DNA from 3 places in the Corynebacterium glyciniphilum AJ 3170 genome. Region 1 is predicted to be linked to each of the others. Evidence: riboswitches for the same ligand, from Rfam matches in the RefSeq annotation. Region 1 holds a riboswitch; each other region holds the start of a gene.
The links. Region 1 has a riboswitch for thiamine pyrophosphate ahead of thiO (glycine oxidase ThiO). Riboswitches for the same ligand answer to the same signal wherever they lie in the genome.
Positions count from the first base shown of each region.

Region 2: it holds a riboswitch for thiamine pyrophosphate, as region 1 does, so the genes downstream of both, thiC (phosphomethylpyrimidine synthase ThiC) here and thiO (glycine oxidase ThiO) in region 1, are expected to answer to the same signal.
Region 3: it holds a riboswitch for thiamine pyrophosphate, as region 1 does, so the genes downstream of both, thiM (hydroxyethylthiazole kinase) here and thiO (glycine oxidase ThiO) in region 1, are expected to answer to the same signal.

Region 1 covers NZ_CP006842.1:2,135,343-2,145,074, forward strand. The annotation lists gene CGLY_RS10010 (DUF4191 domain-containing protein) at 1-260, shown strand, start outside; gene CGLY_RS10015 (RDD family protein) at 402-950, opposite strand; gene glnA (type I glutamate--ammonia ligase) at 1,285-2,721, shown strand; gene CGLY_RS10025 (acyl-CoA dehydrogenase family protein) at 2,799-3,953, opposite strand; gene CGLY_RS10030 (acyl-CoA dehydrogenase family protein) at 3,967-5,124, opposite strand; gene CGLY_RS10035 (NAD(P)H-binding protein) at 5,324-5,986, shown strand; gene CGLY_RS10040 (GXWXG domain-containing protein) at 5,999-6,181, shown strand; gene thiE (thiamine phosphate synthase) at 6,223-6,930, opposite strand; TPP riboswitch at 6,950-7,062, shown strand; gene thiO (glycine oxidase ThiO) at 7,055-8,215, shown strand; gene thiS (sulfur carrier protein ThiS) at 8,218-8,454, shown strand; gene CGLY_RS10060 (thiazole synthase) at 8,460-9,278, shown strand; gene moeB (molybdopterin-synthase adenylyltransferase MoeB) at 9,278-9,732, shown strand, end outside.
Region 2 covers NZ_CP006842.1:1,122,470-1,132,201, forward strand. The annotation lists gene CGLY_RS05180 (FtsB family cell division protein) at 1-667, shown strand, start outside; gene CGLY_RS05185 (DUF501 domain-containing protein) at 715-1,272, shown strand; gene CGLY_RS05190 (Ppx/GppA phosphatase family protein) at 1,269-2,228, shown strand; tRNA gene CGLY_RS05195 (tRNA-Leu) at 2,245-2,318, shown strand; gene CGLY_RS05200 (SPFH domain-containing protein) at 2,344-3,495, opposite strand; gene CGLY_RS05205 (sulfite exporter TauE/SafE family protein) at 3,661-4,413, shown strand; TPP riboswitch at 4,466-4,574, shown strand; gene thiC (phosphomethylpyrimidine synthase ThiC) at 4,636-6,330, shown strand; gene CGLY_RS05215 (helix-turn-helix domain-containing protein) at 6,321-7,154, opposite strand; gene CGLY_RS05220 (quinone oxidoreductase family protein) at 7,285-8,274, shown strand; gene CGLY_RS05225 (cupin domain-containing protein) at 8,271-8,690, shown strand; gene CGLY_RS05230 (aldo/keto reductase) at 8,703-9,557, shown strand; gene CGLY_RS05235 (carboxymuconolactone decarboxylase family protein) at 9,587-9,732, shown strand, end outside.
Region 3 covers NZ_CP006842.1:1,922,031-1,931,762, forward strand. The annotation lists gene CGLY_RS09050 (MFS transporter) at 45-1,418, shown strand; gene CGLY_RS09055 (class I SAM-dependent methyltransferase) at 1,422-2,744, opposite strand; gene CGLY_RS09060 (NAD(P)/FAD-dependent oxidoreductase) at 3,074-4,501, shown strand; TPP riboswitch at 4,601-4,696, shown strand; gene thiM (hydroxyethylthiazole kinase) at 4,707-5,561, shown strand; gene thiE (thiamine phosphate synthase) at 5,558-6,274, shown strand; gene CGLY_RS09075 (bifunctional hydroxymethylpyrimidine kinase/phosphomethylpyrimidine kinase) at 6,271-7,830, shown strand; gene CGLY_RS09080 (PaaI family thioesterase) at 7,843-8,370, opposite strand; gene gndA (NADP-dependent phosphogluconate dehydrogenase) at 8,475-9,732, shown strand, end outside.

The DNA of each region.
Region 1 (9,732 bases):
ATACGCCCATCTACGACGTGTACATCGGTGAGGGCGACGACGAGGTGCCGATCCGCAAGCTGCAGAACCACCTGGTCCGTCTCCCCCGCAACATCAAGAAGAACCAGGTCGACGCGCTCAACAGCAAGGTTGAGTCGATTGCCCGTCTGCACTCACGTGAGTCGATGCTCCCGAAGGGGCCGATGCCACGCAACGCCGCGAACCCGGCCGGCGTCAACCGTCGTGCCCGCCGCGCGGCTCAACGTAACAAGAAGGGCTGAGTCTGAGGCTAAGACGACCCCGGCGCCCTGATCGAGGAATCTGATTCTGGTCACCGGGGTCTTTCTGCGCGCTCTCGCCCCCTACCCTGCCCGACACAGCCATGGTGTCTGGCATGACGGCTTTCCTTCTAGCTCCCTGGTCTACCGGGTCCGGATCACAGCGGTTCCGGTGGCCCGGTCATGCATCCCGCGACTGTCGGTGTCCTGGATCAGCGGCGGGAACAAGAACACCGTGAGTACCGTCCGGACCACGGACCGGATGAGACCGACACGTTGATCCGGGTCATCCACCCGGGCGACACCGATACCCATCGCCGCGTGACCGGGAGACTGTCCGAACAACCACACGGTGACGATCCTCCAGATCACCCACACCATCAACACCACCGTCGAGGTTCCCCCTAGAGCACTTGTCGTCTGGGTGATGAAGAAAGCGATGCCGTAACAGATCAGCCAGTCCACCAGCAGGGCAAACACCCGCGGGAACATCGTTGCGACTGATCCGGGGCCTGAGGCCGGCAGTCCCAGCAGTTTTCCGGGGTATGAACTCAGGTCATGAGGGTCCTCGTACTGCCCCGGCACCTGTGGGCCTTCCAGCCAGCTCGGCTGCCTGGCGCGTTCTTCTCGGAGCCCCTTCCGTCGTTGACGGCGGTCGTCCCCGGTGCCACTGTTCTTCTGCCGTTTCGCCATGATCCTCAAGCGTACCGGCACTGTGACCGCCCCCCAATTTCGTGGCGGACCACCCCGACTGTGCACACCCGGGGCCCACTGCCCGTATCCTAGAGGTCAAGCCCCGACCGGGGACTACCGGAATCGACCGTGGCACCGGCGAAAAGGTGGTTCGTATCAGTGACGAGCGACGACGAGCGACACCGCCTGACCAGTTACACGCCGGTAACATTGGATTGACACTAGGGCAACAACCCCAGAATATGGTTGTTCACGACGCACCCGGAAGGGTGAATCCCCTCGTGAGACAACGAAACAACGAGTTGGGTCGAACATGACTGCAAGGAGTCCAGAAGTGGCATTTAAGACGGCCGAAGAGGTCACCAAGTACATCGCGGACAACGACATTGAGTTTGTCGATGTCCGATTCACGGACGTACCCGGCGTGGAGCAGCACTTCACCATTCCCGCCTCCGCCTTCGACGAGGATGCCATCGAGACCGGCCTGGCTTTCGACGGATCGTCGGTGCGTGGTTTCACCACCATCGACGAGTCGGACATGAACTTGCTGCCCGACCTCGCGACCGCCAAGGTCGATCCCTTCCGCAAGACCAAGACCCTGAACGTGAAGTTCTTCGTCCACGACCCGTTCACCCGCGAGCCCTTCTCCCGCGATCCCCGCAACGTCGCACGTAAGGCCGAGGAGTACCTCGCGTCCACCGGCATCGCCGATACGTGCAACTTCGGCCTCGAGGCAGAGTTCTACCTCTTCGACAAGGTCCGTTACTCCGCCGAGCAAAACTCCGCCTTCTACGAGGTCGATTCCAACGAGGGCTGGTGGAACCGCGGCAAGGAGACCAACACCGACGGCACCCCCAACACCGGCTACAAAACCCGCGTCAAGGGCGGTTACTTCCCGGTCCCGCCGTACGACCAGACGGTGGACGTCCGCGACGAGATGGTGAAGAACCTCGCCGCATCCGGTTACGATCTTGAGCGCTTCCACCACGAGGTCGGTACCGGTGGCCAGCAGGAGATCAACTACAAGTTCAATACCCTGCTGCATGCTGCCGATGACCTGCAGTCGTTCAAGTACATCATCAAGAACACCGCTGCCGCACACGGTAAGTCCGCCACGTTCATGCCGAAGCCACTGGCCGGCGACAACGGCTCGGGCATGCACGCGCACCAGTCTCTGTGGAAGGACGGCAAGCCCCTGTTCCACGACGAGGCAGGTTACGCCGGCCTGTCTGACCTGGCCCGCTACTACATCGGCGGTATCCTCCATCACGCCGGTGCTGTCCTGGCGTTCACCAACCCGACGCTGAACTCCTACCACCGTCTGGTCCCGGGTTTCGAGGCACCGATCAACCTCGTCTACTCCCAGCGCAACCGTTCTGCCGCCGTCCGTATCCCGATCACCGGATCGAACCCGAAGGCCAAGCGCCTCGAGTTCCGCGCACCGGACCCCTCGGGCAACCCCTACTTCGGCATGGCCGCGATGATGCTCGCCGGTCTCGACGGCATCAAGAACCGCATTGAGCCGCACGCCCCTGTCGACAAGGACCTCTACGAGCTGCCGCCGGAGGAGGCCGCCAGCATCCCGACGGCACCGACCTCCCTAGAGGCCGCGCTTCACGCGCTGGAGGAGGACAACGACTTCCTCACCGAAGGTGGCGTGTTCACCGACGACCTGCTGGAGACCTACATCTCCTACAAGTACGACAACGAGATCTCCCCGGCCCGCCTGCGCCCGACCCCCCATGAGTTCGAGCTCTACTACGACTGCTAGTTCTCGTCTCCGGCTCCGCCGACAGAAGAACCCCCGCTTCACCTCCTCGGTGGCGGGGGTTCTTCGTGCGTCGACCCTCAGCTGTAGGTGTGTAGTTCGTTGTGCATCAACGCACTCGGGGTCTCGGTGAGAGAGTCGGACGCGACACCGGCACCCCGCGCCTCAAGCACACCCCCGTAGAGTTGCTGGAAGCCGGTCAGGGCTGCAGCGTAGTGGCTGACAGCGGTCTCATAGGTGACCCCGATGCCTCCGTGAAGCTGGACGGACTCCTCAGCCACCACACGCGCCTGACGGGCCAAGAACACATAAGCATCGAGCGACGCCGCCTCCAACTCCTCCAGGGTCAGCTCCTCCGTCTGCGCCATTGCGGCGGCCCACAGCGCAGTGGACCGGGCAAGCTCGACATCCGCATAAAGCTGTGCGGCACGGTGATTCAGGACCTGGAAGTTGTTCAGGGTCACCCCGAATTGTTTGCGGACTTTGAGGTAGTCCACCGTCTGGTTCATGGCGGTGCCCATCAGCCCCACAGCGCGACCCCCCTGCACCACACGTGCGAGTGATACCGCGCGACGCACTGCGCGGTCGGTGTCTTCCGCACTCCCGCCGAGTCGTTCCGCCGAGGCGTCCTGGAAGGACACACGCCCCGTAGGCGCCCATTCTGCGTCACGGTGGACCGTCACCTCGACCCCATCCCCCGGGGTGACGAGGTACACGCCGAACGCACCGTCCTCAACGGCGGTGACGAGGAAGGCATCGATCTCGCCGGGGGCGACAACCGCGCGCTTCTCACCCGTCAGCCGTCCACCGGTGACGGTCGCTGAACGGGGGTCGGCCCATCCTGTACTGGGTTCGGCGTGGGCGAGGGTCACCAGACGCTGCCCCGCAGCGAGCGGTGGCAGCCACGTCGACTTCTGATCATCAGACCCGAGGTCCTGGAGCAACCATGCCGGAACGTAGGCGAGGTCAGTGACCTGCTCGGGGGCCGCGAGCTCGCCGAGGGCCTCCGCTGCCGCATAGGCCTCACCGACGCCCGCGCCGGCACCGTCGTAGTCTTCGTTGATGACCAGTGCGGTCACTCCGAGATCGGCGGCCTGGCGCCAGAGATCACGTCGGAAGTCCAGGGCCACCTCGGGTGCGTCTGCACCGGCGGTGGGGTCCCCGTCTGCACCGGCGAAAACGCTCCGGACGGAGTCAGCGAGCATGCGCTGTTCATCTGTCAAGGAAAGGTCCATGGTCGTGGTACTCCTAAAGTCCGAGGATGCCCTTGGCGATGACGTTCGCCTGGACCTCATTGGTGCCTCCGTAGATGGAGACCTTACGGTTGTTCAGGTATTCGACGACCGGGTCGCCGTAGACGCTGGAATCGTCGACGGTGATCTCTACGGCGTCACTGCCGAGTGCCTCCACCGCCAGTTCGTTGAGTTCCTGGAGAATCCGGCTCCCCTCGATCTTCAGCATCGAGGACAGAGGGCTCGGCTTTCCATCCACACTGGCGGCTGTGACCCTCAATTGTGTCGACTCGACCGCTTTCAACCGCAGCTTCACGTCGTAGAGACGGTTGCGGAAGAGTGGGTCATCCAGCACGCGGCGGCCACCGCGGGTACGCTCGGCGGCCATCTCCACCAGGTCAGCGTAGTGCCGCTGACTGGTGCCGACCTGGGTGATGCCGTTGCGCTCATTGCCCAGCAGGAACTTCGCATAGGTCCAGCCCTTGTTCTCTTCCCCGACGAGGTTCTCGGTGGGGATTCTGACATCGGTGAAGAAGAATTCGTTGACTTCCACGGAACCGTCGATGAGCCGGATCGGCCGACGTTCGATGCCGGGGGTGTCCAGGTCGACCAGTAGGAACGAAATACCCTGCTGTGGCTTGGGCGCGTCCGGATCTGTGCGGGCCAGAAGGAACATCCACTCTCCGTACTGGCCGAGTGTGGTCCAGGTCTTCTGGCCGTTGACCACATAGTGGTCGCCGTCCCGGACCGCCGTGGTCTTCAACCCCGCGAGGTCCGATCCTGCACCCGGCTCCGAGAATCCCTGCGACCACCAGATGTCCAGATTCGCTGTCTTGGCCAGGAAGCGTTCCTTGATGGCGTCGCTTCCGAAGGCTGCGATAACGGGCCCGACCATGCCGGTGTTGAACGCCAACGGCTCCGGGATACCGGCCCGTTGGAGCTCGTTGGTGTAGATGTGCCGTTGGATGGGTGTCCAGTCCTGGCCACCATGTTCCACGGGCCAGTGAGGGACGGCGACACCGTGTTTATTGAGAATACGCTGAGAGTCGATGATGTCGTCGCGTGTGATGTGGCCGGCACGTGTGCGTGCACGGATCTCCGCAGGCACCTCAGCAAAAATACTGCGGAGTTTGTCGCGGAAGGCAACATCCTCCTCGGAAAGCTCGAGATTCACGGGCACTACTCCTTGACTATGTCTTGAATCACCGTTCAGCATGGACGTGACTCACATTACTACGTCTCGCGCCTCCGTGGGAGTCGGACCTGTGAGAGGACATCCCGAGGAAATCAGCGGTACAGGAATAGGCGACGCTCCCCACCTGTTGTGTCGACCAGACAGTGATCATCACACCAACTCTCACAGGAGGAAGATCATGACGGACGTTCTTATCATCGGAGGGCACGGCAAGGTGGGTCTTCTCGCCACCCCGAAGCTGGTCGACCACGGTTTCTCGGTGACGTCCCTGATCCGCAACCCGGACCAGGTCACCGAGATCGAGTCTCTGGGCGCAACCGCACTGCTCAAGGATGTCACGCAGGTGACCGCGAGCGATTGGGACGGTATCCTGGCCGGTTTTGACGTCATCGTCTGGACGGCCGGCAACGGAGGCCGCGGCGGCCCGGAGGTGACCTATGCGGTCGACCGAGACGCTGCCCTCGCCGTCATCGACTCTCTCGAGAGGCTCCGAGATTCGGGTACCACTCCCCGCTACCTCAATGTGTCCTACGCCGGGGCACGGGACCACACCGTCCCCGAGACAGACAGCTTCTTCCCGTACGCGGACTCGAAGAAGACCGTGGACGACCGACTGGTCGCAACGGAGGGGCTGGACTACGTGATTCTCGGGCCAGCGACGCTTACTGAGGATCCCGCCGAAGGAGTTGCCCCGGTCACCGCCGATCTCGACAGGTCAGACGCACACACCGCACGTGAACTCGTCGCCGATGTCATCGTCGAGTTCGCTGGCCGGGAGGACCTCCCCGGACAACGCACCGTCGAATTCGTCGACGGCACCGCCCCCGTCAGCGAACTCTGACACGATGGGGACATGCCCCGCGACGCTGAGCTCACCGCTGCACTGAGCCGTTTTGATGCGCTGCCCGCAGTCACGGTCGACGAGCTGGTGGGCCGATGGCGCGGCACCGAGATCCCCACAGGACATCCTCTCGGCGTCGTGGACGTCCGGTACACGTCGCGTCCATACGTTCTTATACTGCACAGGGAAGATTGAATCGTACCCTCCACCTGTGTCCCGACTCAGGGCTGGCCTGACTAGGTCGGCAGTTGCCTTTTCAGCTCTGACGCGGCCTCGCGTGGATTCTGCGCCTCGGTAATCGCCCGGACGACCACCGCACGTCGAGCGCCGGCGGAGAGGACGTCCGGCAGGGTGTGCTGGTTTATTCCGCCGATCGCGAACCACGGTTTCGCACCGGACGCCACACCTCCCCCGTCACCCACCCTTTCGGCGGTCCGGGTCAGAAGCCCCAGCCCCGTCGCTGCGCGGCCGGGCTTCGTCGGTGTCTCCCACACCGGTCCCGTGCAGAAGTAGTCCAGGTCGGGGTCACGGACCGCCGCCTCCGCCTGCTCGGACGAGTGGGTCGACAACCCCAGGACAACGTCCGGTCCCAGCAGCCTACGGGCCTGAGCCACGCTCAGATCGTCCTGGCCGACGTGCAGCACATCGGCCCCCACCAGGGCGGCGATATCCGCCCTGTCGTTCACCGCGAAGAGGGCGCCGTGCTCAGCGGCGACGTCGGCGAGCACCTCTATCGCGGCCACTTCATCACTGGTGTCGAGCGTCTTGTCGCGCAACTGGATGATGTCGACTCCCCCGTCATAGGCGGCATGGAGGAAGTCCCGGAGGTCGCCCTGTTCCCGGCGCGCCGGTGTACAGAGATAGAGCGAGGCGTTCTGCAGGAGTTCTCTGCGTCGTGTCCCTGCCGCGGTACCGGGGGTACCCGTGCACTGATGTAGGTCCATATGGTGTGATGGTAGCCGTTACGCGAACTACGGGAGCCTCCGACGCCGAGGCTGAGAGGACCGGACGCCACCGGTCGACCGTCGACACCTGATGCGGATCATGCCGCCGGAGGAAAGAACGCACATGCGCGAGACACTTGTCGTCGGCGCCGGGATCGCCGGGCTCAGCGCAGCCTGGTATCTACGGCGCGCCGGCCACACCGTCACCGTCGTCGACCCTGATCCGGGCAACGGTGCCAGCCACGCTGCCGCCGGCATGATCGCGGCGGTCAGTGAAGTCGTCCACCAGCATGACGCCATCCGGCCGTTGATGCTCGCCTCTGCGGCGGCATACCCGCAGTTCATCGCCGACCTTGAACAGACCGTCGGACACCCCGTCAGCTACCTGCCGACCGCCACACTGGGCGTGGGCGCCACCCCTGGTGATGTCGCCGCCTTCCGGAACCTGTCCGACGTCCAACGTGCTGCGGGGATGACCGTGGAGCAGCTGACCGTCCGCCAGGCACGTCGGGTGGAGCCGTCCCTGGCGCCCGGCATATCAGGTGCATTTCTTGTCGCCGACGACCACCAGGTCAATCCACGTACATTGCTCGGCGCCCTCGCGGAGGCGGTGTACTCCCCGACCGGGGAAGGTCCGCAGGGGCGGCTCGTCCGGCGGCAGGTGACCGGTGTCCTGCGCGACGGTGATGTGGTCACCGGCGTCCACCTGGCCGACGGCAGGGAGTTGCAGGGTGATGCCACCGTCTTGTGCCCCGGGATGTCTTTCCCGGATATCGACGGCCTTCCCGAGGCCCAGTGCGTCCGGCTGCGCCCGGTACACGGGGATATTCTCCGGGCGCGGGTGAAACCGGGCCGCCCTGGGCTGCTGGAACGTACGGTGCGCGGGCTGGTCGACGGCAGACCCGTCTACCTCGTCCCCCGCGCTGACGGGGAGATCGTCATCGGGGCGACGGAACGTGAGGACGGCTTCGACGGAGTTTCCCTGGAAGGCGTCCACCAGCTACTCCGGGATGCTCAGATCCTTGTGCCGGGTGCGGCAGACCTGGAGCTCACCGAGATTATGGCGCGTGCCCGGCCCGGTACCCCGGACGACCTTCCGTACCTGGGCGGCGTCCCCGGCGTGGATGGTGTCATCGTCTCCACTGGATACTCCCGTCACGGCGTACTGCTCGCGCCCCTCTGCGCCCGACTCGCCGCCGTACTGGCGTCCGGGAAGACTCCGGAGAACCGCGGCCGCCACGATGCCACACTCCTCAGCACCACCTCCCTGGAAAGGACACCATAGACATGCCGGACAACATCACCAGCGTCACCGTGAGGGTCAACGGGAGAAAGCGTTCCGTGAGCTCCACAACCACCGTCGGTGACATCGTCTCCGACGTCACCGGCCAGGATCCGGAGACCGAGGCGTTGGGGCTCGCGGTCGCGCTGGACGCCACGATCGTCCCCCGTAGCCGCTGGTGCTCCGCCCCCGTCCACGACGGTGCCGAGATCGAGATCATCACCGCCATGCAGGGAGGCTAGACATCATGACCACGCAACAGCCGCAGACAACACCACTCACCATCGGCACCTCTCCCCTGACCTCCCGGTTGATCATGGGGACCGGTGGGGCGACGTCCCTGGAAGTCCTGGAACAGGCGCTCGTCGCGTCGGGAACATCGATGACCACGGTGGCGCTGCGCCGGTTCAATCCCACGACGGGAACCTCACTGTTCGGACTCCTCGACCGTCTCGGGATCGATGTCCTCCCGAATACGGCGGGCTGTTACACCGCCCGGGACGCACTCCTCACCGCCCGGCTGGGGCGCGAAGCGCTCGGCACACACCGGGTGAAACTGGAGATCCTCGCCGACGACCGGACGTTACTGCCGGACGTGATCGAACTCGTCGACGCCACTGAGGAACTCACCGCCGACGGGTTCGAGGTATTCGCCTACACGTCCGACGATCCTGCGACAGCCCGGCATCTCGAGGCTGCCGGCGCAGTGGCAGTGATGCCGCTGGGGTCCCCCATCGGAACCGGTCTGGGAATTCTCAACCCCCACAACATCGAGTTGATCTGCGACCGGGCGAATGTCCCGGTGATCCTCGACGCGGGTATCGGCACCGCCTCAGACGCGGCACAGGCCATGGAGCTCGGCTGTGACGGCGTGCTTCTGGCCAGTGCGGTCACCCGTGCCCAGGACCCGGCATCCATGGCCGCGGCAATGCGGCATGCCGTCGAGGCCGGGCGTCTGGCGCGGAGTGCCGGACGTATCCCCCGCCGCCCCTGGACGCAGGGCGCTCTGGCGTCGTCCGCACCGGACGGGTTGATCGGCAGCGGGCCGGGTACGGAGGCGTCATGATGACCGGCCCGCTCACGGTCCCGCTGATCGAGCCCGGGGCGGAACTCACCGCGGAGGAGCTCTCACGCTACGCGCGTCATCTGACGCTCGACCAGGTGGGGATGACCGGTCAGCGTCGGTTAAAGAACGCCCGCGTTCTCGTCATCGGTGCCGGCGGGTTGGGGTCTCCGGCGCTTCAGCACCTCGCCGCCGCCGGGGTGGGCACGCTCGGCATCGTCGACGACGATGTGGTGGAGGTGACGAATCTGCAACGTCAGGTCATCCACGGCGTCGATTCGCTCGGGGCGAGAAAGGTCGATTCCGCCGCTGCGACCGTTGCCCGGATCAATCCGCTGGTGACCGTCGAGCGGCACGCCGTGCGACTGGACGCCGACAACGTCATCGAGCTCGTCCGCAACTACGACATCGTCCTCGACGGCGCCGACAACTTCGCCACACGCTATCTCGTTTCCGA
Region 2 (9,732 bases), 1.0 Mb from region 1:
CGCCCGTGCCGACGGCCCCGGTCTGCCACGGCCACGGTCGGTGGAGAAACGGGACCGGCGCCAACGTGAGGTGCGTCAGGCGCCGCGCAAGTTGGCGCGCTCCTTCGTTGAACTTCCGAAGAAGATGAATCCACTGGTCACCGTCGCGGTGATCCTGGTGGTGGCCTTCGTCGCCCTGTCCGTGGCCACGCCGCTGCGCAATTACTTCCAGCAGCGCGCCGAACTCGCCGAGGTCAACGCCACCATTGAACGGCAGCTGGCGGAACGCGATGACCTCAACGCCGAACTCGACCGGTACAACAGTGAGGCCTATGTCCGGGAACAGGCCAGGACACGCCTCGGGGTCGTGGAGCCGGGCGAGTCCGCCTTCCGGCTGATGGACCCGCGCATCGACACCAGTTCGCCGACCGACCCCGGCGTGGAACACGATGATTCGGAACCCGATCCCTGGTACACCCAACTGTGGGGTTCCATCGCCACCCCCGGCGACGAAGACGGCGACACCGACGGGGCCGGTGAGCCGGGGCAGGACGGTGGCCGTAACGGGGAGTCCGGTAATCTCCCGATTGACCCGGACCAGCCGGAGGCACCTGCCCAGGAGGGTGACCCGGACCTGCAGCGCGAACTGCAGGAACAGCAGCAGCAACAACAGCAGGGAGCACAGTAGTGTCTGAGAGCACCGGCAGCACCGTGAGTGACGCCGACTACGAGACCATGTCCCGCCAGCTCGGACGCAAAATCCGTGGTGCGATCGAGGTCTCCTACCGCACCCCGGACGGGGCGCCGGCCGTGGTCAAGACCGCCCCGCGCCTGCCGGACGGCACGCCGTTCCCCACGCTGTACTACCTCACCGATCCGCGGTTGACCGCGGAAGCGTCCCGCCTGGAGGTGGCCGGGGTGATGCGCACGATGCAGGCGCGCCTGAGGGAGGACGCCGACCTCGCCGCCGACTACCAGGCGGCGCACGAGCATTATCTCGCCGAGCGTAACGCCATCGAATCACTGGGAACGGACTTCTCCGGCGGCGGTATGCCCGACCGGGTGAAATGCCTGCACGTGCTGATCGCCTACGCGCTGGCCGAGGGGCCCTCGCGCGTCCGCCTGGGTACGGAGGCGGTGGCGCTGGCTGCAGCACACACCCCGAAGCTCTCCGGCACCGCCATCCCCGCCGATTGGCCCACTCCGGAAGATCTCGGTACATCCATCGAGGCTGCGTTCGACGAGCACGTCGACGAAATGACCTACGACCGTTCTGACGAGGAGGACCAGTGACCGGCACCTACGCCGCCATCGACTGCGGTACGAACTCCATCCGCCTGCTGATCAGCGAGGTCCTTGACGACGGGACGTTGCGGGAGATCAACCGCGACAACATCATCGTCCGTCTCGGCCAGGGCGTGGACGCCACCGGACGCTTCGCCGACGCTGCGCTCGACCGCGTCGACGAGGCGCTGGGCATCTACGCCGACCGCATGATCATGAACGGTGTCACCGACGTGATGATGGGGGCGACGTCCGCCACCCGCGACGCAGAGAACCGTGAGGACTTCTTCGCCATCACCCGACGCCATCTGGGCCGCGTGGCCCCGGGCGTGCAGGCCGAGGTCGTCACCGGTATCCGGGAGGCGCAGCTGTCCTTCGCCGGGGCGGTCGCCGACATGGAGTCGACCGACGGGCACATCTGCGTGATCGACCTGGGCGGAGGATCCACCGAGTTCGTTGTCGACGCCTACGGGGAGGGCAGTGGGCAGGCGTACTCAGCGGACATGGGCTGCGTGCGGCTCACCGAACGCTACCTGCACACCGTGCCGCCCACCGACGAGGAGATCGCCGAAGCCCGGGGTTACGTCGATGGTCTGATGGCCACCGTGGAGGAGAACGTGGACCTCGACAGTGTCACCCGCGTCGTGGGTGTCGCAGGCACCGTGACGACCGTGGCGGCAATCCAGAAGGGGCTCACCGAGTACAACCCGGAGAAGACCCACATGTCCGAGATCGACCTGGCGGACTTCCGGTCCACGGCCCGCTCTCTGCTGGGCGAGACGGTGGAGCAGCGCCGGGAGCACCCGGCGATGCACCCGGGGCGCGCCGACGTGATCGGTGGTGGTGCGATCGTGATCGACGCCTTCGCCTCCCGGTTCCTGGACAAGGGGCTGACGTCGATCACCGTCAGTGAGAAAGATATCCTGGACGGTATCCTGGCTGAGGTCATCGAGCGCAACAGCTAGACGACCCAGGCAGTACGCCCCTATAGCCCAATTGGCAGAGGCAGCGGACTTAAAATCCGCGCAGTGTCGGTTCGAGTCCGACTGGGGGCACTCTTTGTCCGGGCGTGCCGCCGGCCTACTCGGTGGCCGCGACCTCGCCACCCCGCGACCCGGCGGCGGTCTCGCGCAGGTTCGGGATCACCGCGGCGAACTGGCCGAGCAGCTTGGTCAGGTCCTGGCCCTCGCCGACCATGGTGAGGTTCGCTCCGGTGAGTCCCTCCGCCATGGCGGAGAAGATCTCCGGAAGCTGATCGACAACCTGCTTGTCCAGGATCACCCCGTTGTGGGAGGCGACAGCCTCCGCCTCGGTGCGCAGGGCCGCCGCCTTCGCCTCGGCGTTGATCCGGGTACGCTCGGCCTCCGCCTCGGCGGGCTTGATGACCTCAGAGACCAGCTCCTGTTCACGCAGCGTGGCCTGCGACTCTGCCAGACGGGCCTGCTCCTCGGCGACCTCACGGTCGGTCTCGGCACGGCGACGGGCCAGGGCGGCCTGTGCAGCGATGACCTGCTCCTGGGCCTCAGCCTCAGCACGTGGGCCCGCGGCATTGGCCTCGGCCTTGGCGGCGGCGATCTCCTTGGTGTTCTCCGCGACCTTGGTGTCCGTCTCCCGCTGGAAGTCGGACTTGCGACGCTCGGACTTCTGCTGCTCCTCAGCGATCTCGGCGTCGCGCTGGGCCTCGGCGACAGCACGCTCACGCTGGACGCGGGCGAGTTCCGGGGCGGACAGCGCCTGGATGTAGCCGTTCGGGTCGCTGATCGAGTTGATCTGGAAGCTGTCTATCTGCCAGCCGAACCGCAGCATGCGTGGCTCGGCGTTGGAGAGCACCTGGCTGGCCAGCGCCGTGCGGTCGGAGATCATCTCCTCGACGGTGAGCTGGCCGATCATCGCGCGGGTCTCGCCGGAGAAGATGTCCTGGGCGGTGGATACGATCTGGCCGGTGTCGACGCCCAGGAACCTGTTCGCCGCCTCGACCACACTGTTCTTGTCCGCGGTCACGGAGAACACCACCGAGGCCTCGACATCGACGTCCACGTTCTGCTTCGACTGGGCACGCACCGCGATGTTCACGGTATTCGCGCCGATATGGAAGCGCTGTACCCGGTGCAGCACCGGGACGGACCAGGCACCGCCACCGATGACGACACGGTAGGGGTTGTCGGGTTTACGCGCGATCATGCCACCCGTGATCAGGAGGGCTTCGGTCGGCTTCGGGACATCGTAGAGCATTCGTTCTTCTTTCTGTCGCAACGGGGAACGGGCAGGAGAACACTTAGTACACCCTGAGCATATCGCAGAGGCTGTGCCTTTCTCAGGGCGGTCGCGGAACGAGCGGGCGCGTCCGGTGAGCCCGCTGCAGTAGTGCTCTGCTCAGGGTGTTTAAGCTCGACGATTGTGTCCACCGTCGCGATTGTCCTGATACTCGCTGTTCTTGCCGGAGCCGTGCTCCAGCGCATCACCGGCATGGGCGTCGGACTGGTGGCTGGACCCGTACTGTCCGTGGCGCTCGGTCCGGCAGCCGGTGTCACCGTCGTCAACGGCCTGTCCACCGTCAACGCGGTGAACAACGCCTGGGCGGTGCGGGCGAAAACCGACTGGCGACGCTTCTGCTTCCTCGCCGGTGGACTGGTGCTGGGATCACTGCCGGCAGTATTCGTCGTGTTGGTGATCGACGGCCCCTGGCTGCTGGTCACCGTCGGCGTGCTGGTCCTCGCGGCGCTCGGGGTCACGCTGTTCCAGCCGGACAAAGCGAGACTGTCGGAACGGTCCGTCGTCCCCATGGTGCTGGCCGGAGCCGCGGGTGGGTTCATGAGCACCGTTGCCGGCATCGCCGCGCCTGCGTTCACCGTGTACGCGCGGTTGACCGGCTGGGACTACCGCGACTTCGTGGCGACTCTGCACCCGGTGATCGTGATCGCCAACCTGCTGTCTTTCGTGCTCAAGATTGTCATCTTCGGTGGCGTCGATGTCGGCGGACTGCCCGTCTGGTTGTGGATCATCGCCGTCGCTGCGATCTTCGTCGGAGCCTGGTTCGGTGACCGGTTGTACGACAGGATTTCCAGTGAAGGCACCCGCAAACTCGCGACACTGCTGGCTTTCGCTGGTGCAGTGACACTGGTCATCAATGGTGTCGTAGCCATGCTCTGAGCAGCGCTGAGTGTTGACCGATTGCAGGTGCTGTGCCGCCGTGGTAGGCATGAGGCGTCCACACGGGTGCCCCACGAGGGGCTGAGACCGGACTGCGATCGTCCGGGACCGTCGAACCTGATCCGGTTGATACCGGCGTAGGAAGTGAGGAGCGTAGCTGTGTCTACTCCGTCTGCCCCGTCCCCCCCTGTCCAGCAGCACCCCGCGCACCGTTGCGGATGGATCGAAGACCACGGTATCCGGGTCCCGGTCACCGAGATCCACCAGGAGAACTCCCCGGACGGCAGCCCCAACCCGCCACTGCAGGTGTACCGGACCGCCGGGCCGGGCAGCGTTCCGGAAGAGGGCCTGGACCCCTGGCGTGATGAATGGATCCGAGCACGCGGCGACACCCGGGTCCAGCGAATCCGTGAACGACAGTTGATCGACGACGGCCGGGCCGCCGTGCGCCGCGGCGCACCGTCCCAGCAATGGCAGGGACGACGTCCCGAACCCCGTTGTGCGGCACCGGGCCGCACGGTGACGCAGATGCACTACGCACGTCGGGGTGTCGTCACCCCGGAAATGCGGTTCGTCGCCCTGCGGGAGAACTGCGACGTGGAACTGGTGCGCAGCGAAGTCGCCGCCGGTCGCGCGATCATCCCGCTCAACATCAACCACCCGGAAGCCGAACCGATGATCATCGGTCGGGCGTTCCTGGTGAAGATCAACGCCAATATCGGCAACTCAGCGGTGACCAGCTCAATCAGCGAGGAAGTGTCGAAGCTGGAATGGGCCGCCACCTGGGGTGCCGACACCGTGATGGACCTCTCCACCGGCAACGACATTCACACCACCCGGGAGTGGATCATCCGGAACTCGCCGATCCCCATCGGCACCGTCCCGATCTACCAGGCACTGGAGAAGGTCGACGGCAACGCAGAGGCACTGACCTGGGACATTTACCGTGACACGGTGGTCGAACAGTGCGAGCAGGGCGTGGACTACATGACCGTGCACGCCGGCGTGCTGCTGCGCTACATCCCGCTGACCGCCGAGCGTGTCACCGGGATGGTGTCACGCGGCGGATCGATTATGGCGGGTTGGTGCCTGGCACACCACGAGGAGAATTTCCTCTACACGCACTTCGATGAGCTCTGCGAGATCTTTGCGGCCTATGACGTCGCCTTCTCCCTCGGCGACGGTCTGCGCCCGGGGTCGATCGCGGATGCGAACGATGCCGCACAGTTCGCCGAACTCGACACCCTCGCCGAACTGACACGCAGGGCCTGGGAGCACGATGTCCAGGTCATGGTGGAAGGTCCCGGGCACATCCCGTTGCACAAGGTTCGCGAGAACGTCGAACGTCAGCAGGAGTTGTGCGACGGGGCGCCGTTCTACACACTCGGGCCGCTGGTCACCGACATTGCGCCGGGGTACGACCACATCACCTCGGCCATCGGGGCGACCGAGATCGCCCGCTACGGCACCGCCATGCTCTGTTACGTGACTCCCAAAGAGCATCTCGGTCTGCCGAACCGGGACGACGTGAAGACCGGTGTCATCACCTACAAGATCGCCGCACACGCCGCCGACGTGGCCAAAGGGCATCCGGGTGCCACCGCACGCGACGATGCCCTGTCCACGGCCCGGTTCGAGTTCCGGTGGCGGGACCAGTTCGCCCTCGGACTGGACCCGGTGACCGCACAGGACTTCCATGACGAGACGTTGCCCGCCGAACCGGCAAAGACGGCGCACTTCTGCTCGATGTGCGGACCGAAATTCTGTTCCATGCGCATCTCACAGGATATCCGTGACACCTACGGCACTGCGGAGGCCCAGGCGGCGATTGCCGGGATGCAGCGCAAGAGCAAAGAATTCCTCGCCACCGGCGCGCAGGTATACCTCCCGCACCCCACGGTGGGCGATCAGAGCTGACTGCGCAGCTGCTGCAGGGCCCGGTGCGTCGCGGAGTCCTCCGCTGCGGTCCAGATCACCAGCTGCTGTTCCGGGTCGTCGGCTTTGACCAGTGTGTCCCAGTCCAGGACAAGCTCGCCGACGTCGGGGTGGACCAGGGTTTTCGTGCCCGTCGTCAGACTCGCCACCGTTCGCGCCGCCCACCAGGAGGCGAACTGCGGGTCGCCCACGGAGAGTTCCCCGACCAGGCTGGCAAGACGGGCATCGTCCGGATACTTTGCGGCCTCCATGCGCAACTGGGCGACAGCGGTACGGGCCACCGTCTCCCAGTCCTGGTACAGAGAGCGCATCCGAGCATCCGTGAACAAGAGCCGGACATAATTCCGACGGGACTCCGGTACCTCGGCGAAGTCGATCATCATCGCCGCGGCCAGGGCATTCCACCCGAGGACGTCCATTCTGCGCCCCATGACGATCGCCGGGATCGTCTCGAGGTCGTCCAGGAGCCGCCGTAACTGCGGCAGAACCTTCTGGCGGGCACGACGAGGCGTCCGGACCTCCTGTTTTCCTGACAGACTCACGAGATAGGACCGCTGGTCCTCGTCGAGCTGCAGGACATCCGCCAGGACGGTCAGGACCGGTGCGGACACCCGTATGCGTCCCTGTTCGACACGCGTGTAGTAGTCGGTGCTGATGTTGGCCAGCGCGGCCACCTCTTCCCGGCGCAACCCCGGAACCCGCCGCGGCCCCGGGGTTTCTGCGGCACCCGCCTGGCGCGGTGACAGTTCGCTGCGCCGTGCCTTGAGGAAGGTCCCGAGTTCGCTCATCCTGGTGTCGCCACTCATAGATGTCAGTATTCCAGTGGTGGACAAGGGTTGTGAGGGGGAGGGATTTGTCCCAGGATGTTTTTCTCCGCTGTGAGGGCCGGGGTGCGGGACGATCATGGTGTGCAGTCAACAGATGAAGGAGATGACGATGCGTGCACTGATCGCGGGACGGGGCCCGGAGTGGATCCTCGACGATGTCGATGTGCCGACCCCTGGTCCGGATGACGTCCTGATCCGTAACCACGCGGCCGGGACGAATAATGCTGACCTGCCCATGCTGGCCGAAGCGGACCCGACAACCGGAGGGCACGGCAGAGAATTCATCGCGGGTTTCGAGTACGCCGGCGAGATCGTCGCCGTCGGAGAGAACGCAGGGCGCTGGGCTGTCGGGGACTTTGTTATGGGATCGATACCGGCGTCATTCGCGGAATACGTCGTTGTCGACCACCGGTTCGTCCTGCCCCGTCCGGACGGCCTCTCCTCAGAGAGCGCCTGTGCGCTCCCCACCGGGCTGCTGACTGAGCACGGTGCGCTTACTGTGGCAGGCTTCACGGCAGGCCAGAACGTGCTGATCACGGGAGCCACCAGCGGCATCGGGATGATCGGGGTACAGATGGCGAAGGCGCTCGGAGCGTCCTCCGTCATCGCGACGACCAGGACTCCTGCTGCACGCCAGCGGCTCGCAGCGTTGGGTGCCGACACCGTCGTCGTCACTGACGAGGAGAATCTCACCGACGCGGTCCTCGACGCCACGAACGGGCGCGGGGTGGACGTGGTGCTCGACCACGTCGCCGGGCAGACGTTCGCCGACTGCCTGCCCGCCACCGCAGAGGACGGTCACGTGGTGAATGTTGGGCGCCTCGCCGGTGCTGCGTCGACTATTGACCTGGACGCGCTGTCCTACCGGCACCTCACGGTTCATGGTGTGTCCTTCGGATTCACCCGGGACACGGAGATGGCCGGCATCATCGCCGGGCTCCTGCCGGATGTCCTGCCCGCCGTTGCCCGTGGTGAGGTCCGCCCCGTTATCGATACGACGGTGGATATCACCGATCCTGTGCATCTTGTCGACCGACTTCGCTCCGGCGACGCCAAGGGAAAGACCGTTGTGACCATCACTCAAGGAGGACAAGAATGACCGACACATATGAACCGACGTTTCCGATGGGCGGGCCCAATACCGCCTACGCAGAGAACTTCGTGGGGCAGAGCTTCCTGACCATGCTCACCACCGCTGACGGCGACGGCGTCACGGTCGGGAATGTGACTTTCGAACCGGGATGCCGGAACAACTGGCACATCCATCACGCGTCGTCCGGCGGTGGCCAGATCCTGCTGTGCACCGATGGCAGCGGCTGGTACCAGGCGGAGGGGGAGAAGCCGGTGAGCATGGCCCCGGGCAGCGTGGTGAGCATCCCTGCCGGGGTGAAGCACTGGCACGGCGCGAAAGCGGATTCCTGGTTCACCCACCTCGCCATTGAGGTACCGGGTGAGGAGACCCGCAACGAGTGGCTTGAACCGGTCACTGACGAGCACTACAGCACACTGGCGTAGGAGGACGAACACATGACGTACAACGAGACCCGCACCCTGTCCAACGATGTGACGATCCCGACGTTGGGACTCGGTACCTGGTTCATCGACGATGACAAAGCCGCTCAGGCCGTCCGGGACGCTGTGAAGGCCGGCTACCGCAACATCGACACCGCCCAGGCCTACGGCAATGAGCGCGGCGTCGGCGAAGGGGTCCGCACCAGTAGCGTGGCACGTGGGGACCTGTTCGTCTCCACGAAACTCGCCGCCGAGATCAAAGACTACGACGGTGCCGTTGCTGCGATCGACGGCTCCCTGGAAACCATGGGGCTGGACTACCTCGACCTGATGCTGATCCACAGTCCGCAACCCTGGGACGATTTCCGGGGCGGTGACTACGCTGACGGCAACCGTGAAGCGTGGCGCGCACTGGAAGAGGCCTACCAGGCAGGCAAGTTACGCTCCATCGGGGTCTCCAACTTCCTAGAGAACGACCTGGACAACATCCTCGAGCATGGCTCGGTGGCGCCCCACGTCAACCAGATTCTTGTCCATGCCGGAAATACTCCGAGCGACCTGATCGACTACTGCGCATCGAAGAACATCGTGGTCGAGGCTTATTCGCCGATCGCGCACGGTGAGATCCTCGACAACGAGGGAGTCGCGTCGATCGCTGAGAAGTACGGAGTGAGCGTGCCACAGTTGTGCATCCGCTACACCCTTCAGCTGGGCGCGGTGTCCCTGCCGAAGACCGCGAACCCCGAGCACATGCGCTCCAACGCTGAGGTCGAGTTCGAGATCTCCGCAGAGGACATGGAGGCCTTGCGGAACCTTGATGAGAAGGATTACGGCGAGTCCAGCGCATTCCCCGTCTACAGCGGGAAATAGCGGACGTACCGAAGAAGGAGGCTAACGCAATGGCAGACAGAGTAACGGCAGGCAGGGACGTCCTGGGAGAGTTCGCGCCGATGTTCGCCGAACTCAACGATGACGTCCTGTTCGGGCAGGTCTGGAGCCGCGAGGAACAGCTCTCCACACGCGATCGAAGCCTGGTCACCGTGAC
Region 3 (9,732 bases), 210 kb from region 1:
TGTAGACACATTCACGTTCCTGAAGAGAGAATCACAGCCATCCCATGACCACATCCCTCACCGATCATTCCGGTCCGCCGTCAGAGGCCACGACCCGGGCCACCGGCAACAAGAAGAGCCGTGTGATCTTCGCCTCGACCATCGGTACGACGATCGAGTTCTACGACTTCTACGCCTACGCAACGGCCGCGATCATCGTCTTCCCGCACCTTTTCTTCCCGGAGAACGAGAACTCCACCGTCGGCCTCCTGGCCTCCCTCGCCACCTTCGGTCTCGCCTTCGTGGCACGGCCGGTCGGCTCGATCCTCTTCGGACATTTCGGTGACCGGATCGGACGTAAAGCCACGCTGATCGGCGCCCTGCTGACCATGGGCATCGCCACTTTCATCATCGGACTGCTCCCCACCTACGAGCAGATCGGGTTGTGGGCTCCGGCGCTTCTCGCACTGATGCGCTTCTGTCAGGGCCTCGGTCTCGGCGGAGAATGGTCCGGTGCCGCACTTCTGGCCACGGAAAACGCCGAGGAAGGCAAGCGCGCCCGTGCCGCGATGTGGCCCCAGCTCGGCGCTCCCTTCGGATTCATCCTCGCCAACGGCCTGTTCCTCATCCTCGTCCTGGGCATGGACCACACCCACGGTGAACCCGGCGGTGCGTTCATGACCTGGGGATGGCGCGTGCCGTTCCTGCTGTCTGCCGTGATGGTCATTATCGGACTGTATGTGCGCTTCAAGCTTGAGGAGACCCCGGTCTTCCAGGACACCCTCGACAAGGGCGAAGACGTCAAGGTACCCACCCTCGAGGTCTTCCGGACCGCCTGGCGCCCCGTCCTGCTCGGCACTTTCGTGATGGTCTCCACCTATACCCTGTTCTACCTGGTGACGACCTGGTTCCTGTCCTTCGGTATCGGCGACCGCGATGCCGGCGAAGGGCTGGGCATCCCCTACAACCACTTCCTTGTCATCCAGCTGATCACCGTGCTGTTCTTCGTGGTCGGCGTTCCCCTGGCCGGCTATCTCTCTGACACCGTGGGACGTCGCCGCTACCTCACCGTGGTCTCTGTCCTGGTCCTGGCCTACTGCTGCGCATTCCAGGCCTTCCTCGACCCGGCGACCTCCGGTGAGGCCAAGGCCGGAATCTTCCTGGGCATCGGCATGCTCCTGATGGGCCTGATCTTCGGCTCCATGTCCGCGGTCCTCCCCGAGATGTTCCCCACCAACGTGCGGTACACCGGCTCAGGCATCTCCTACAACGTCGCGTCCATCCTCGGCGCGGCCGTCGCCCCGTTCATCGCCGTCGCACTGGCCACCGCCTACGGCCCCTGGGCGGTCGGCGTCTACCTGGCCGTCGTCGTGCTCATCAGCCTGGTGGCCATCCGTCTGATGCCGGAGACCAGGGATACCGACCTCTACACCGTGTAGAGGTCAGAATCGACGGAACACGAACTGCTGGCAGTCCAGTGCTCCGGCACGGGCGAGAGCCTCGTGCAGGGCGAGCTGGTAGTTCCACAGCCGTCGGTAGACGGCATCGAAGCCCGCCGCAGCCGCGGCACGTTCCCTGGCGTTGAACGCCGAGCGCCACAGCGCGAGCGTAGTCGCATAGTGGGAGCCCATCCGGTTGTGTGCGGTGAGACGTAGGCCTGCCCGGTTCGCACGCGACAGCACATGCTCATCGGTGGGGTACTCCACGGCGGGCCAGACGTAGGCACGCATCACGTCCAGACTCTCACCCACCGTCTCCTCCGGTAGACCGGAATCAGGAACACGCACCACCGACTGGATCACGGCGATCCCGTCCGACGCCAACATGCGCTCAACCGCCCGAAGAAAATGGATGGTGCCGTCGTCACCGAGAGTCTCCATGCGTTCCACGCTGAAGACGGCGTCGTAGGTACCCGACCACTGCCGGGGCGACGGGACGGGCCCGCGGATGGTCTGTACGCGCACTGCACCACCCACGCCGGCGTCGTGCGCATAGGCACGCACCCGTTCCGCATGCTCGACGTCCGAGGTCAGCACGTCCACGTGCGCACCCCGCTGGGCTGCCATGACCGGGAGCGCTCCACCCGACGACGGCAGCTCCAGCACCCGGTGCCCCGGACCGACCTGCGCCTCATCGAGCATGGTGTTGATGCGGTGACGCTGGGCGGAGTCCAGGTCAGCACGGTCGACGAGCTCAGGGTCGGTGGGGGCATCAAAGTACCGGACCGTCACCGCGGGGTGGTGACCGGCCTGGTCCGGGTTGTCCACCTCGGATGTCCGCGTCCCGGAGGCGAAGAGTGCGGAGCCGGTCGCACGGTACCGCCCCGCGTAGATGTCCACGAGACTGTCGGGGAGATCGCCGGCGCGCACATGCCCGGACACCCGCCGACGGCGCCGGGACAGCGTCCGTCCGAAACCGCCCTCCAACGGCTGTGTCAACAGCACCCCCAGAACATCCGGCAGCGGTTCGGCGCTCCACTCCCCCGCCATGTACCCCTCAGCCAGCCCGAGCCACCCGGAGTCGACGACACGGTCGAGGACCAGTCCGTCATCGACCACGAAACGGGGAGTCGCGCCCGGTGTCAACGCCACCCCGTGCTCCTGGGTCAGGTCCTCCAGACGTTGCTGCAGGTTGACCGCACGCCGTCCGAGAAACGACGCCTCGGGCAGACGTGCCACCCCCGGCCAGCGCTCTGGGTCGACGTAGGTCTCCCGACTGTCCCGCGGGTCGCGACGGCGACGGCCGTCGTCGACAGGTGGTGCCACATCTGCCTCCGTCCTCGCTGGTATCATGCGTTTCCGACAAAAACTATCATTCACCCCCGGTTGCACCCGAAACGGAACCGGGTTCGGTGAGAGCTGACCGCATCCTGCCCGCGTGATGAGGAGATCGACGACAGGCACTAGTATGGGCACTCAGGTCCGACGCGACCGGGAGGTCCGTCGGCTGACGACACTACACCGGCGTCCACCGACCCCCTGTAGAACACGCAGCAGTGCTAAAGACACAACGCAGAGAGAACACGTGGTGACCACCGGCGCCAACACAGACGAGCGCCCTCACCAGTCACCGCAGAACGAGGAGTTTCGCTGATATGACAACCGCCACCCCCTTCCGGCCTTCCGGCCGCCACCACGTCGTCATCATCGGCGGAGGCTTCGGCGGGCTGTTCGCCGCCAAGAAGTTCGCCGGCGCCGATGTCGACGTCACCATCATCGACCGCACCAACCACCACCTGTTCCAGCCGTTGCTGTACCAGGTGGCCACCGGTGTGCTGTCCTCCGGCGAGATCGCCCCGACGATCCGCCAGATCCTGCGGAAGCAGAAGAATGCACGGGTCATCAAAGCCGAGGTGCGTGACGTTAACGTCGACGACAAGATCATCACTGCTGATCTGGGAGGTAAGGACGTCGTCCTGCAGTACGACTCCCTCATTGTCGCCGCCGGCGCCAGCCAGTCCTACTTCGGCAACGATCACTTCGCCGAGTTCGCCCCCGGCATGAAGAGCATCGACGATGCCCTCGAACTCCGCGCCCGTATCACCGGCGCTTTCGAGCGCGCCGAGATCACCGACGACCCTGCGGAGAAGGCACGTCAGCTGACCTTCGTCATCGTCGGCGCCGGTCCCACCGGTGTGGAACTCGCCGGCCAGCTCGCCGAGATGGCCCACCGCACCCTGCGGAACGAGTTCCGTACCACCGACACCGAGCAGACCCGGATCCTGCTCGTCGACGGTGGACCCCAGGTGCTGCCTCCCTTCGGCAAGAAGCTCGGCCGCAAGGCGCAGAAGACCCTCGAGAAGCTCGGCGTCGAGGTCGTCACCGACTCACTGGTCACCAACGTCGACCGTGACGGTGTCACCTGGAAGAACATGAAGACCGACGAAGAGACCACCGTCGCCGCCTACTGCAAGATCTGGTCTGCCGGTGTCGCCGCCAGCCCGCTGGGTAAGCACATCGCCGACCAGATCGACGGCGTCGAGGCCGACCGCGCCGGTCGCGTCCCGGTGAACAAGGATCTCTCCGTGGGCGACCACAAGGAGATCTTCATCATCGGCGACATGATGAGTCTCGACAAGCTCCCGGGCCTGGCGCAGGTCGCGATCCAGGGCGGCGAGCACGTCGCTTCCCTCATCCGTGCCGAGGTCGAGGACGGCGTCACCGACCGGCCCGACTTCAAGTACTTCGACAAGGGGACCATGGCCATCGTGTCCCGGTTCAACGCCGTGGTGAAGCTGGACAAGGCCGAAATCTCCGGCCCGATCGGCTGGTTCATGTGGCTCGCGGTGCACCTGATGTTCATGGTCGGCTTCCGTAACCGTTTCGTCGCCGCCTACAGCTGGGGACTCAACACGCTGTCCGCCAACCGGTGGCACCTGGTGGCGACCCGCCAGCAGCTGCATGCTCGTAACGCCCTGCGCAAGCTGCGCACTCTCGAGGACGAGCAGAACATCCGGTCCATCGAGGTCCGGGACAACCTGAAGTTCGGTGACGGCCGGGACACCCGCGCCGTGTCCGACTAGTCACGACGCCGCTTCCCACCGGAGACCCCGGGCACGCCCTCACCAAGGGCGTGCCCGGGGTCAGGCTTTTGTGCGCCGCCAGACACGGTAGGCTGAATGTCACGAGACACGGGGTGCGCGGAGAGACGCGCTGAGAACACACCCGTTGAACCTGCTCTAGTTCGAACTAGCGAAGGGATGGTCCGTGTCAGACACGCTCACCACCATCGTCCATACCGTCCACGACCTGCGTCAGCACGCGCCCCTGGTGCAGTGCATCACCAACCAGGTCGTCCCCCAGATCACCGCCAATGCGCTGCTCGCCGCAGGCGCCTCCCCTGCTATGGTCGACACTCCGGAAGAGGCCGCCGACTTCGCGGCGATCGCCTCCGGACTACTGGTCAACACCGGCAGCCCCACTGCGGCCCAGTACTCTGCCATGCGTGAAGCTGTGCGCGGTGCGACTGCTGCTCGCACCCCCTGGGTCCTGGACCCCGTCGCATGCGGTGGTCCGGCCGCGCGCACCGAGTTCAGCCGCGATATCGTCGCGCACCGTCCCGCCGCCGTGCGTGCCAACGCCTCCGAGGTAATCGCCCTCGCCGACAGCGCGCAGGGGCGCGGCGGGCGTGGGGTGGACTCCACTGACGAGGTCGATGCCGCCCTGCAGGCCGCCCAGTCTCTCACAGAACGCACCGGGAGCGTCGTCGCGGTTTCCGGACCACAAGACCTCGTCGTGTCCGTCGGGAGGGTCAGCTGGCTGGCCTCTGGCGATCCAATGATGCAGCGGGTCATCGGCACCGGCTGTTCCCTCGGCGCACTCACCGCCGCCTACCTCGGTGCAGCCCGCACCGGGTCGGAGAACGTGACCGACCACGACGCCGTCCTCACCGCTCACGCCCACGTCGGGGCGGCGGGCACGCTCGCCGCGAAAGACCTCGTCGGCAACCGGAGGGGCCCCGGCAGTTTCGCTGTCGCCTGGCTTGACGCCCTCGCCACCGTCGCTGAGGACCCCTCGGTGATTGCTGAGCTGGTCTCGGTCACTGAAACAGTCACTGAAACAGACGAGGAGACCGCCGGATGAACCTGACCCGTAGCACAGTGCCCCAGGTCGACTGGGGCCTCTATCTGGTCACGGACCCTGTGCTCGGCGGAGGACGGGACGCGGTGGCGGACATTGTCGCCAAGGCGCTCCACGGAGGAGTGAGCGTCGTCCAGCTCAGGGATAAGACCCTCGACGACGACGCTTTCACGACCCGCGCCGTCGAACTGGCCGACATTCTCGCAGGCACCGGCGTCCCCCTGTTCATCAATGACCGGATCGACATCGCGGGCCGCCTCGGACTGCACCTGCATATCGGTCAGGATGACATCGACTTTCGCACCGCCCGCGCGATGCTCCCCGATGACCTGATGATCGGACTGTCCGTCGACAACCATGCCCAGATCCGGGAGATCGAACGGCTCATGCGCGACGGTGTCCGCCCTCCGGATGTTCTGGGGCTGGGGCCGGTGGAGCTCACGGACACCAAGACCGACACCGGCCGCGCCCTGGGGGTCACGGGGCCCGGCAGCGTCCACGAGCTCGCCGCACACGCCCGTGAGCTCGACATCCCCTCTGTCGCCATCGGGCATGTCAACGCTGCTAATGCAGCAGCACTGGGGCGCACCGCCGTGGCAGGCATCTGCGTGGTCTCGGCCATCATGTCCGCCGCAGACCCCACCGCAGCTACCCGAGAACTGCGCTCGCTGTGCCCCCGACCGCTCACCCCCACCGTCGTAGAGGACCCCTCATGATCCCCCGCGTACTCAGCATCGCCGGCACCGACCCCACCGGGGGCGCCGGTGCACAGGCCGACATCAAATCCATCGGGGCGGCAGGGGGGTTCGCCATGAGCGTGGTGACGGCCCTCGTCGCCCAGAACACCCACGGCGTCCGCCAGGTCCACACCCCCGGCACTGACTTCCTGGTCGCCCAGCTCGACGCCGTCTTCGACGACGTGACGGTGGATGCCGTCAAGATCGGGATGCTCGGCACCGCAGAGATCACCCGCACCGTCACCGACTACCTCGCCGACCATCCGGTGCCGGTCACCGTCGTCGACCCGGTGATGGTCGCCACCAGTGGTGACCGTCTCCTCACCGAAGACGCTGAAGCAGCCCTGCGCGACCTGTGTCGGACGGTGGACGTGATCACACCGAACCTCGCGGAGCTCGCCGTCCTCGGAGGCACCGCGACCGCCAGCACGCTGGACGAGGCTCTGGAGCAGGGGCGTACGCTCGCCGCCGACCTACAGACGACCGTCATCGTCAAAGGTGGTCACCTGTCCGGCCCCACCGCCGACAATGCGGTCGTCTCCCCCGACGGGCGCGTCACAGCTGTCCCGGTGCCCCGCGTCGTCACCCACAACACCCACGGCACCGGGTGCTCCCTCTCCTCGGCACTGGCCACGCGGATTGCCGGTGGTGCCGACCCCGCCGAGGCGCTCCGGTGGTCCAGCCGGTGGTTGTCCGAGGCCATCCGCCATGCAGATGACCTGCATGTCGGGTCCGGTAATGGCCCCGTAGACCACACTCACCGTGCCCGGCGACTGTCCCAGGCCGCCGACACCACTCCCTGGCGCCTGACCGCATCCGTTCCGGACCTCCTCACCACCCCGGCCGACCTCGCAGAGGCGGGCCCCGTGGGCGCGGCTGATCCGGTGGCGGCGAGGATCCCCGCCGCCGGGCCGTGGACCACTGCCCTGTGGCAGGCACAGTCCCCGCTGCTGAGCGCGATCACCGGACTTCCGTTCATCACGGATCTGGGTTCCGGCACCCTGGCCACCGAAGACTTCACCTTCTACCTCGCCCAGGACGCGGTCTACCTGTCGCAGTACTCCCCCGCCCTCGCCGCGCTGGGAGCCACCGCCCCCGACTCCGACTCCGCTCTCTTCTGGGTCAGAGGAGCCGTCGAGTGTCTCGAGGAGGAAGCGTCGCTGCACCGCACCTGGCTGGGTGATGTCACCCCCGCAGCGCCGTCTCACGTCACCTCGTCCTACACCTCACATCTGATGCGCTGTGTGCAGTCCCGGGACCACGTCGTCGGCGCCGCCGCCGTACTTCCGTGCTACTGGCTCTACGCCGAAGTCGGCCTGGAACTCGCCGGACGCTCCAGCCCGGACAACCCGTACGCCGCCTGGCTGGAGACCTACTCCGGCGACGACTTCACCGACAGCGTCCGGCAGGCGATCACCTACGTCGAAGACGCATTCGAGGCAGCAAGCCCCCGACAGCGCGCCGAAGCTGCACGGGCGTTCCTCGACGCCGCCCGATGGGAAGTTGAATTCTTCGACCAGGCCCACCGGCGTTGACCTGACGCCGGCCTACTGTCGGGGAACCACCACGGTGCGCAGTTCAGTGGTGGCACACAACTTACCCGTGCCGGCATTGACATGGTCGATGCGCCAGAGCTGACTGGTCCGACCGGTATGCACGGCGTGGGCGGTGGAACGGATGACGTCACCCGGGGTGGAGGGACGCAGGAAGTTCGTCGCATTGGTGGTCCCCATCACCATCCCCCCGCCACCCGCGATGAAACCGGCGAACGACCCCGCGGACTCCCCCATCGTCGCGTAGATACCGCCGTTGGTGATCCCCCAGGGCTGCACGTGATCGCCCGTGATGGTCAGCTCCACGACCACCTCGGGAACGAACTCAACGTACCGCAGCCCCAGCGTGCGGTCGAGGGACGGGATCGACGACTCGAAAATGCCCGCGAGCTCCGCGGTCTGCGCTTCGGTGAGCTCGCCCGTGCTCGCGGATGTCATCAGTTCCAGCATCCGCTCCAGGGCACCGTCTTCCTTACCGGCACCCTCGTTCCCGGTGCCGGTCCGTCCCTCACTCTGCGCCATCGCCTGCTACTCCTCATGTCCATGTGATGTGTATTCCGGAGAGTCTAGCGACAGGCGGCCCGCGGCGGGCGGAGTTGGCCCGGAGGGGGCTATCATGGTGCACCATGACAGAATCCTCCGCACAGATCGGCGTTGTCGGCCTCGCAGTGATGGGCTCGAACATCGCCCGGAACTTCGCCAACCACGGCCACACCGTTGCCGTCTACAACCGCACCGCCGCAAAAACGGACGCGTTCATGGCCGAGTTCGGAACCACCGGCAGCTTCGTGCCCTCCGCCTCGATCGACGAGTTCGTCGCCTCTCTGGAACGCCCGCGGCGCGCCCTGATCATGGTGCAGGCCGGCCCCGCCACCGACACCGTGATCTCCCAGCTCGCCGACGCCATGGAACCCGGCGACATCATCATCGACGGTGGAAACGCGCTCTACACGGACACCATCCGCCGTGAGGCCGAGATGTCCGAGCGCGGCCTGCACTTCGTCGGCGCCGGGATCTCGGGTGGCGAGGAAGGTGCACTCAACGGCCCGGCCATCATGCCCGGCGGCCCGGCTGAGTCCTACAAGTCCCTCGGACCTCTCCTCGAAGACATCTCCGCCAAGGTCGACGGCACCCCGTGCTGCACCCACATCGGCCCCGACGGTGCCGGCCACTTCGTCAAGATGGTCCACAACGGCATCGAGTACGCAGACATGCAGGTCATCGGCGAGGCTTATCACCTGTTGCGCTACGCCGCGGGCATCGAGCCCACCGAGATCGCGCAGATCTTCCGCACCTGGAACGACGGCGACCTCGACTCCTACCTCATCGAGATCACCGCAGAAGTCCTCTCACAGACCGACGCTGAGACCGGTAAACCCCTGATCGACGTCATCGTGGACGCTGCCGGCCAGAAGGGTACGGGTCGCTGGACCGTCAAGGCCGCTCTCGACCTCGGCATCCCCACCACAGGCATCGGCGAAGCCGTATTCGCCCGAGCCCTGTCCGGCGCCCGCGCACAGCGTGCGGCAACCACCGGCAACCTCCCCACCGGCGAGCTGACCACGCTCGACGCCCTTGGTGTCTCGAAGGACGACTTCGTCGAGGACGTCCGACGCGCCCTCTACGCCTCGAAGCTGGTCGCCTACGCCCAAGGCTTCGACGAGATCAAGGCAGGCTCCGACGAACACGGATGGGACGTCGATCCCCGTGACCTCGCGACCATCTGGCGTGGCGGATGCATCATCCGCGCAAAGTTCCTCAACCGCATCGTGGACGCCTACAACACCGACCCGAGCGTCCAGTCCCTGCTTCTGGACCCGTACTTCAACAATGAAGTCGGCACACTCGTGGACTCCTGGCGACGCGTTGTCGTCGCCTCCACCC